Regions from separate parts of the Agrobacterium sp. rho-13.3 genome, predicted to be linked through region 3. Evidence: riboswitches for the same ligand, from Rfam matches in the RefSeq annotation. Region 3 holds a riboswitch; each other region holds the start of a gene.

Region 1 (2,197 bases), 300 kb from region 3:
CCTGCAAGGCCTGCGCCCTACCGATTTCCCCGCCATCTGCGGTGACGGCGGCGTTGTTGGACATGTTCTGTGGCTTAAAGGGCATGACGGAGAAGCCGCGAAGGGTGAAAGCGCGAGCCAGCCCCGCCACCATCAACGACTTGCCGACATCCGAGCCGGTTCCCTGAAACATCAAAACACGCGCTGTCATGGATTAGAACTCTATGCCGGACTGCGCTTTGACGCCCGCTTTGAAGTGATGTTTCACCAGCGTCATTTCCGTCACCATATCAGCGGCGTCGATAAGCGGTTGTTTAGCATTGCGTCCAGTGACGATGACATGCAAATTCGGGCGGCGGTTTTGCAGGGTCTCAACGACTTCTTCCAAGGGAAGATAATCATAACGTAGCGCGATATTCAGTTCGTCGAGAACAACCAGACCGATGGATTCATCGGCCATCAGGACCTTGGCTTCTTCCCATGCTTTGGTGGCCGCTGCGACATCGCGTTTCAAGTCTTGTGTGTCCCACGTGAAACCTTCGCCCATGGTACGCCATTCGATTTTATCGCTGAAAAGGGTCAGCGCCTGCTGTTCGCCGGTGGACCATGCGCCCTTGATGAACTGCACGATGCCGACGCGCCTGCCGGTGCCGAGCATGCGCAGCGCCAGCCCGAAGGCGGCGGTGGATTTGCCTTTGCCGGGGCCGGTATTGACCATCAGCAGACCTTTTTCGACGGTCTTCTCGGAGACTTCAGCGTCTTGCACGGCCTTGCGGTTGACCATTTTGGCACGGTGGCGTTCGGCTTCGCTATCGCTGATCTCGCGTGTCATGGTGTCTCATTCCTTCCCGGCGCATGCTTTTCAAGACGGCGACTATAGCCAAATCGCCCCGCACGGCAATGACGGGCGGCATTGACACAAAAGCACCGCAGGGCATAAGGGTTAAGGACTGACGGTCTTTTTCCGGCAACGGGAAAAGCTAAGAGGGAACACGGTTCAGTCTTTTACTTTGACCAATCCGTGGCTGCCCCCGCAACTGTAAGCGGTGAGCCTGCACTGTGAAGCCACTGGACAATTTGTCCGGGAAGGTGGTGCAAGGCGTTCTTCACACCGCGAGCCAGGAGACCTGCCGTTTCAGGAAAAACGTCTGCCGGGCGGGGTGCTCCGGTCAGCCGGTCTTATCGAATGGCGGATCGCGCATTTGTGCGTGGCGTTTTTCGATATCCGCACCCCGAAGATTTGCAGGCGCGGAAAGCGAACCCTTGGATATTACAGCGACATCGTCTGGCATCAGTGAAAAAGCGCAAGACAAAACGGCTTCTGGCGTTGTCGTTTTCGTCTGCCGCAGCTGTCGGGATGAGGCGGAGCCGAATGCCGAGCCGCGCCCCGGCGCGCTGCTAGCCGAAACCGCTATTCAGCTTGGCAAGGCAGAGGGCATCGATGTGCGCAGCGTTAATTGCCTTGCCAATTGCAAGCGCGGCCTCAGCGCCACGATGCGCAGCGCCGATGGCTGGTCCTATGTGTTTGGCGGGCTGACCGCGGACCATGCGGACGATCTTTTAACCGGCGCGCGCCTTCTGGCCGCCGCACCGGATGGCCTGATGCCCTGGCGTGGCCGGCCTGACATTTTAAAGCGTGGCATGGTTGCCCGCATTCCCCCTTTGCATTTTACCGAGGAGACATCATGACCACGCTCAACCGCGTTCCCTGCACCATCATCACCGGATTTCTGGGCGCTGGCAAAACCACGCTGCTGCGCGGCCTTCTGGAAAAGCTTGAGGGCAAGCGGCTTGCCATCATCGTCAACGAGTTTGGCGATGTCGGCATCGATGGCGATATTCTCAAAGGTTGCGGCATTGAAAGCTGCCCGGAAGAAAACATCGTGGAGCTGGCCAATGGCTGCATTTGCTGCACGGTGGCGGATGATTTCCAGCCCGCTATCGAACAGATTCTGAGCCGTGAGCCACGTGTCGAGCATATTCTGATCGAAACATCGGGCCTCGCTCTGCCGAAGCCGCTGGTGCAGGCGTTCCAATGGCCAGCGATCAAAAGTCGCGTGACGGTGGATGCCGTTGTGGCCGTTGCCGATGGTGTGGCACTGGCCGAAGGCTTGGTGTCGCATGATCTGGAAGCACTTGCCGCCCAGCGTCAGAATGACGAGGCACTGGATCACGATGATCCGGTTGAAGAAGTGTTCGAAGACCAGATTGCCTGCGC
Region 2 (2,197 bases), 1.4 Mb from region 3:
GTAATCATCGAAAATCTCTTCCGCATCTGCCACGCACGCGCCGTGTGCGATGATGTCCATATCTCGGAAATTTGCCAGATCAGCGGCATCGAAATAGGCATCGCCGATATTGCGACCACCGACGATCAGCACCCGGCCATCGGCAATCCACGCCTTGTTGTGCATACGCCGATTGACGCTGCGGAACCGCACCAGCATTTCCAGCCCGCGCCGGAAGACGTTTTCCCGCGCCTTGGTGGGGTTGAACAGGCGCAATTCGATGTTGCGGTGGCTGTCGATGGCGTGGAAAGCCCGGTCCGAGATGGAAACGCCAAGATCGTCCAGAAGCAGGCGAACCCTTACGCCGCGATCTGCCGCGGCGATGACTTCACGCATCACCAATTGGCCGGTGAGATCGGCATTCCACATGTAATACATCAGATCAAGGCTGCGCCCTGCGGCGCGTGCGGAGCCGACCCTTGCGGCGAAGGCACCCAGATTGGATTGCACCAGAGACAGCGCGTTGGGCTGCGAATGATCGGCTTGGATATCCGCCCAGTGCCGGTCGAGCGGCGTTGCGTCATTGTCTTTGGGAAGGGCAGTGGAGGCAATCTTGATGATGATCCTGTCACGGTGGCGCGAGGCAAGCACAAGGCTGGCGACGATCACCGCAACGATCAAGATGGCGATTATGACAATGGCACTCACAGTGATGGTTTCACCCGCATCAATTCCCCGGCATTCAATATCTGAGTGCGGTCAATGGATTTCAATGTTCCGCTTATCGGCTTCTTCCTTGATAATGTCTTCCACAATGTTCCGCTTCAGCGTCGGGTTGCCGAGAAGATAATCTTCCGCAATCTCGAAAATGGATTTCGGGCTTTCCTTGCGGTTGAGCGTGTCGAGATCCTGTCCGATTTGCTGGCGAAGTTCGGTGTAGGCTTCCATGACTAGTCCTCCATTTGCAGAGAGAATGCGGTAGGATGGCACCGGGTTCCGGCGCGGTGGTGAAATGAAAAACTTTGCGACCACGCGGATTTTCTTGCGTCCTGCGGAACACCTGCGCATAACGCCAATATCAGGTGCCCGCGCTTAAGCGGGAGAATCGGGAATGCGGTGAAAATCCGCAACGTGCCCAGCGCTGTAAGGTGGATGCGGGTTGCCAAGGGCCACGGAGTGGCCATAAGCCACTGAGTGACATCGGGAAGGCGGCAGCGCGTGGATGAAGCCAAGTCAGAAGACCGGCCTGATACGATAGACCAACCGCACGGACGGCGGCAGGTTGTTTGAAAGCAGGGTGCTTTGTGCCCGGCTTTTGCATTGTTGGGGATAAACGATGCGACCTGATGAGTTTCAACACGCGCTCTCGCCAGCGGGTGAATTTTCCAGCGATGACAAAGCAGCGGTCTACCGCGCCATCGAAACACGCCGCGACGTGCGCGACCAGTTTCTGGCCGAGCCGCTGCCGGACGAACTGGTGACGAAGCTGCTGAAGGCGGCCCATTCTGCACCCTCGGTCGGCTTCATGCAGCCATGGAATTTCACGCTGATAACGGATGAGGCCACCAAGCAAAGCGCGTGGGAGGCATTTTCCCGCGCCAATGCAGAAGCCAAGCTGATGTTTGCTGAAGAGCAGCAGGCGCTTTACAGCAGCCTGAAGCTGGAGGGTATTCGCAAAGCACCGCTCTCGATCTGCGTCACCTGCGATCCAACACGCGGCGGTGATGTGGTGCTGGGGCGCACGCACAATCCGCGCATGGACGTCTATTCCACCGTCTGCGCCATCCAGAACCTCTGGCTTGCCGCAAGGGCCGAAGGCGTGGGTGTGGGTTGGGTCAGCATTTTCCACGATGCCGATATCCGCGAAATTCTCGGGATTCCGGCGCATGTCGAGATTGTTGCGTGGCTGTGTCTTGGCCGGGTGGATGTGCTGTATGGTGAGCCGGAACTGGCGGTCAAGGGGTGGCGGCAGAGACTGCCATTGGAGGAGTTGCTGTTTCGGGATCGGTGGGGTGCGCGGTGAGGGAAGTTTCTGACGTTTAACGTACCGGGGTCTTTCACATAGCCAATTACACCGCAGCGGGTGTGGCTCACCCCCCTCTGTCCTGCCGCACATCTCCCCCACAGGTGGGGAGATCGAATCGTGGCGATGTCTCGCCCATCTTAAACGCTATGGAAAGAATGCGGAGTTTGCGTCTTGCCAATCTCCCTCCTTGTG
Region 3 (2,197 bases):
TCTGCTTCACGGCAGCGTCATCGGCAGGAAAGCGGCGGCGATCCATTTTACCGGCAACGATGATGGCGGGTTCGGATTTGGCAATGGTTTCCCAGCCAACCGTTGGCCATTCCTCTTCGCTGTCGATGACATTCTTGATGCCGAGCGCGGACATGATGTACCCGGGTGCGCCGTTCTTGCCTGCAACATAAGGGTCGATATCCAACTCTGCGCTGGAGAACCAGAACACCGCAGAAAGCTTGCCCTCCGCAGAGGCGATTTTCTTGCGCGCCGCGTCTTCACGCGCCTTCAGATCGGCAACCAGCTTTTCGCCCTTGTCCTGAACGTTGAAGATCTGCGCCAGTTCGGTGACTTCCTGATAGATCAGATCCATCGTGAACACGGAATGGCGCACGCCGTCTCCACCGGCACTGTTGTCTTTACCGACGCAATCGGCAGGTGATGTGTAGACGGGGATTTTCAATTCTTCGAACTGCTGCGGCTTGGCGACGATACCTTCAGGGCCGACATGCCACTGGAACTGCGCCGTGACGAGATCAGGCTTCTTGGCCAGAACACTTTCGAAGCTCGGATCATTATCGGCCAGACGCTCAACCTTGGCATTGGCTTCTTCATAACCCTTGATGACCGGGCCGATCCACACCGCCGTGCCGACGACCTTGTCCGCGAGACCCAGCAAATAAAGAATTTCCGTGGTGCTCTGGCCGATGGATACGGTGCGCAGCGGCGCATGAGTGAAGGTTACATCACGACCGCAATTGTTGAGCATCAAGGGATATTTTGTCTCGGCCGCATAGGCGGGTGGCATGGCAGTACCGAATGCAGCAACCGCAAAAGTCGCAGCGCAGATCGTGTGTCTGAAATTGAATGTCATTTCCGATTGGTCCCCGAAATCGTCAGCGGCCTCTCCACAGGAAAAGCCTTATTTGCACATGTGTGGAGGCTCACTCCAAAAAGGCATGGTCTGAAACGATCCGAAACGGGATATTTGCAGATGGAATAAGGCGCGTTGCGGCGCGAGATACAATCATGACGTCTCCTGCTCCGGGCATCCCCGCCCGTGACATTGGAATGAACTTTCAACGGCAGGTCTCCTGGCTCACGGATTTTCGTTTTCACCCGCCTTCCCGCGACATCGATCCGCAGTGGCTTGACGCTTTTCAAAGCGCCAGTGGGTTAGACAATCCGTCTACAGTTGCGGGGGCAGCCACGGCATTGAACCCAAAAAGGTTCGCACCGCATTCCCTATTATTCCTCACGATCACTCGCTCGAAACCGTCGCAAGCAGATAGACCTATTCCAAACCTCCCGTCAAGCATCCATCTTGTAATGTTATTACATATTCATAGCAAGGCGTACTGCCAACAAAAATCCCAAACAAATCAGTATCTTCTTACACCGAGGCCGGAAAGGTTGCCCTTCCCGGCCTCGAATGTCAGTTTATGTGGATGAAAATCAGGGCAGCGTGTAGGCGATCACATAATCGCCAGCTTTGGTGCCAACCGAGCCGTGTCCACCCGCAACGATGACAACATATTGTTTGCCGTCATCCATTGCATAGGTCATCGGCGTCGCCTGCCCGCCCGCCGGAAGGCGGGCTTCCCAGAGCTGTTTGCCGGATGTCAGATTGTAGGCACGCACGTAATTGTCAACAGCCGCACCGAGGAACGCCACGCCACCCTTGGTAATCATCGGGCCACCAATGCCAGGCACACCAACCTTGAAGGGCAGCGGCAGCGGCGTCATGTCATAGACAGTGCCGTTTTTGTGCTTGTAGGCCACATCACCGGTGCGCAGATCGGCCCCTGCAACGTAACCCCAAGGCGGGGCCTGGCAGGGAACGCCGAGCGGACCCAGAAACGGACCCATGAGGACACCGTAAGGCGCACCATCATTGCGGTTCAGGCCCTGCTCACTGCCCTTTTCATCCTGTCCTCTCGGTGGAATCTGGTCACGCGGCACGAGCTGTGAAGTAAAGGCGAGATAGGTCGGCATACCGAACATCACCTGACGCTCAGGATCAACCGCGACACTGCCCCAGTTGAATGTGCCGAAATTGCCGGGATAGATCAGCGATCCGTTCAAGGACGGAGGTGTGTAACGTCCCTTATAATTCAACTGGTGAAACCGGATGCGGCACGCCAGTTGGTCGAACATGGAGACGCCCCACATGTTCTTTTCCACCAGCGGATCAGGC
Region 4 (2,197 bases), 1.2 Mb from region 3:
GCAGGCTGCGGTCGGCAGGAAGCGAGAGCCGTGTGATCTTGGTTGCGGCGGCAGTGAAAAACGCCTGCTCATTGGCTGCAAAAAATGCGAGGCAAGCCTCTTTAAGCGGCTCTGCGGCCAGCAGCGCCTTGAAGGCCAGCCGGTGCATGGCACAGGGCGCGCCATGACCGGGGACGGAAAAACGCAACGCATCGAGTTCATCACTCCATTCCGCTGCGTCCTTCCTCTTGTCGGGCATCGTCTTATTGCGCTGTCGCGTCGAAGCGCTTGAAGAAAAACCCGCTCAACGTGCCGAGAATAAGCCAGAAGACAAAGCTGGTGACGGTGGCAAGAACCACAAAACGACGCTCCAGCGGCAGAGGCGCCAGCGCATGTTCGCCCTCTGGCGGCAACGGCGCGCCGATGACGTGCGGAGCAACGATCAGCAGCACGGCCAGAATGGCTGCCCACGGTTCACCGCGTTTGAAGACGAGAAGTGCCAGACCACCCGCTGTTGCGGCGACGGTTGAAATCCACCAGATTTGGCGTGCGCCGAGTTCAGCGGCCGGGCTTCCCGGCAGTTCCGGCGGGAGGCCGATCATCGGGGCCAGCATGACGGCGGCAAAACCTGCAAGACCCCAGAACAGGCCTTCACGCCAGCCACCCTGCGATCCACGAAGGGAAATCAATCCCGTCAATACCAACGCATAACCGATAGCGGTCAGCACATTGGCGGCAATGGTATAGGCATTGCGCTCGAAACCATCGGCAGGCGCCCAGGCTTCGGCATCATGGTGGTGGTCTGCCGGCGTGGCGGCATCGTGGCTGTGGGCGGGAGCGGCTTCGCCACCGGCGTTTTCAAAAGTTTCCGCCTGAAGAATGAGCGGTGTGGTGCCGATGGCCTGCATGGCGCTGACGGCGAGACCCGCAATCAGCCCGACGAGGACGGCGGTAAAAACAATATTGCGAAAAAATGGCATGGCGTTTCCCCTTAATGGCAAGGGAAAGCGTTGGCGTGGCGCGTGTCATGCGCCGCATTGTGCACGGCCTCGACATGCGAAAAGCCGACAAAGCCAACGATGAACAGGCCGAGCACGGCTGCCGTCAGCGATTGCGTAATTTTCGATGTTTTGGAAGAGACGGCTGATGACGCCGTATTCTGCTGGATAGACATGGTGACCCTTTCCTGTGCGGGTGGGCGCATTGCTGATCAAAAGCCGCACGACCGCATTCAACTTTCACCACGGGGAAAGAGACACATGGTTTTAAAGGCCGGAATAATCCGACCTGCCAACCGTGCTGTTCCGGACACCCCGCCGGTATTGACGACACTTTCGTGATGGCAGGTCTCCTGGCTCACGGGTCTCGACCTTGAAAACACCTTCCCGACACGTTGATGCCAGTGGTTTTGCGTTTTCAGGCTATCCGCTCACAGTTGCGGGGGCAGCCACGAATGAAAGCAGACGCTTCTATCGTGTTCCCTTTTCACTTTCCGGGCGAACCCGGAAAGACCATCACGCTTGAGTTATCCGGCGCAACGTGGCGTGAGTCAATGACCAATCAACGCGAAGGCACCGCTTTGAGATAGGCCGCAATGGCGTTGCGGTCCTCTGCGGAAAGACGCGCCATGTTCTGCTGCACCTTGACCATGGACCCGCCGGCGCTATCGAAATCCGGTGTGAAGCCGGTTTCGAGATAATTGGCGATATCGTCCTTCGTCCACGAACCGATGGCTTGAGAGCCGGGCGTGATGCTGGGAATGCGTCCTTCCCCTTCCGGGTTCGGCCCACCGGCAAGCCATTGATCTTTCAGGAAACCACCCAGCGCATCGCGCGGCGTGTGGCACTCGCCGCAATGGCCCGGACCTTCCACCAGATATTGCCCGCGAACCACTTCGGCATCCGCATTGGCAATTTGAACGCGGGGCTGTCCCTTGTCGAAATACAGGAATTTCCAGCCGCCCAGCGACAGGCGCACGTTGAACGGAAACGGCAGATCATGCCCCGGCGCATCATTGGCGCTGGCGGGCAGCGTTTTCAGATAGGCGAAAAGATCGTTGATGTCCTGCGGCGTCATCCGCGCATAGGACGCATAGGGAAAGGACGGATAAAGATGCTCACCATCTTTGCCCACGCCCCGCGTCATCGCATCGCCGAATTCAGCGACCGTCCATGCGCCGATGCCGTGCTGTGGATCAGGCGAGATATTGGGCATGTGG

Evidence for each region. A riboswitch is a leader RNA that binds a small molecule or an ion and turns the genes downstream of it on or off. The one in region 3 is predicted to bind cobalamin.
Region 1: it holds a riboswitch for cobalamin, as region 3 does, so the genes downstream of both, RMR16_RS13105 (DUF1636 family protein) here and RMR16_RS11830 (ABC transporter substrate-binding protein) in region 3, are expected to answer to the same signal.
Region 2: it holds a riboswitch for cobalamin, as region 3 does, so the genes downstream of both, bluB (5,6-dimethylbenzimidazole synthase) here and RMR16_RS11830 (ABC transporter substrate-binding protein) in region 3, are expected to answer to the same signal.
Region 4: it holds a riboswitch for cobalamin, as region 3 does, so the genes downstream of both, RMR16_RS02615 (CbtB domain-containing protein) here and RMR16_RS11830 (ABC transporter substrate-binding protein) in region 3, are expected to answer to the same signal.

The regions. Positions count from the first base shown of each region.
Region 1 covers NZ_CP192774.1:2,698,034-2,700,230, reverse strand. Annotated here, with positions in the region: gene RMR16_RS13115 (cobyric acid synthase) at 1-190, opposite strand, end outside; gene cobO (cob(I)yrinic acid a,c-diamide adenosyltransferase) at 194-811, opposite strand; cobalamin riboswitch at 917-1,128, shown strand; gene RMR16_RS13105 (DUF1636 family protein) at 1,243-1,668, shown strand; gene cobW (cobalamin biosynthesis protein CobW) at 1,662-2,197, shown strand, end outside.
Region 2 covers NZ_CP192774.1:987,226-989,422, forward strand. Annotated here, with positions in the region: gene RMR16_RS04965 (phospholipase D family protein) at 1-687, opposite strand, end outside; gene RMR16_RS04970 (hypothetical protein) at 739-1,011, opposite strand; cobalamin riboswitch at 1,043-1,243, shown strand; gene bluB (5,6-dimethylbenzimidazole synthase) at 1,316-2,002, shown strand.
Region 3 covers NZ_CP192774.1:2,396,544-2,398,740, forward strand. Annotated here, with positions in the region: partial or broken gene RMR16_RS11830 (ABC transporter substrate-binding protein) at 1-793, opposite strand, end outside; cobalamin riboswitch at 1,068-1,295, opposite strand; gene RMR16_RS11835 (glucose/quinate/shikimate family membrane-bound PQQ-dependent dehydrogenase) at 1,456-2,197, opposite strand, start outside.
Region 4 covers NZ_CP192774.1:544,336-546,532, reverse strand. Annotated here, with positions in the region: gene RMR16_RS02625 (hypothetical protein) at 1-238, opposite strand, end outside; gene RMR16_RS02620 (CbtA family protein) at 243-959, opposite strand; gene RMR16_RS02615 (CbtB domain-containing protein) at 971-1,153, opposite strand; cobalamin riboswitch at 1,304-1,510, opposite strand; gene RMR16_RS02610 (cytochrome c) at 1,540-2,197, opposite strand, start outside.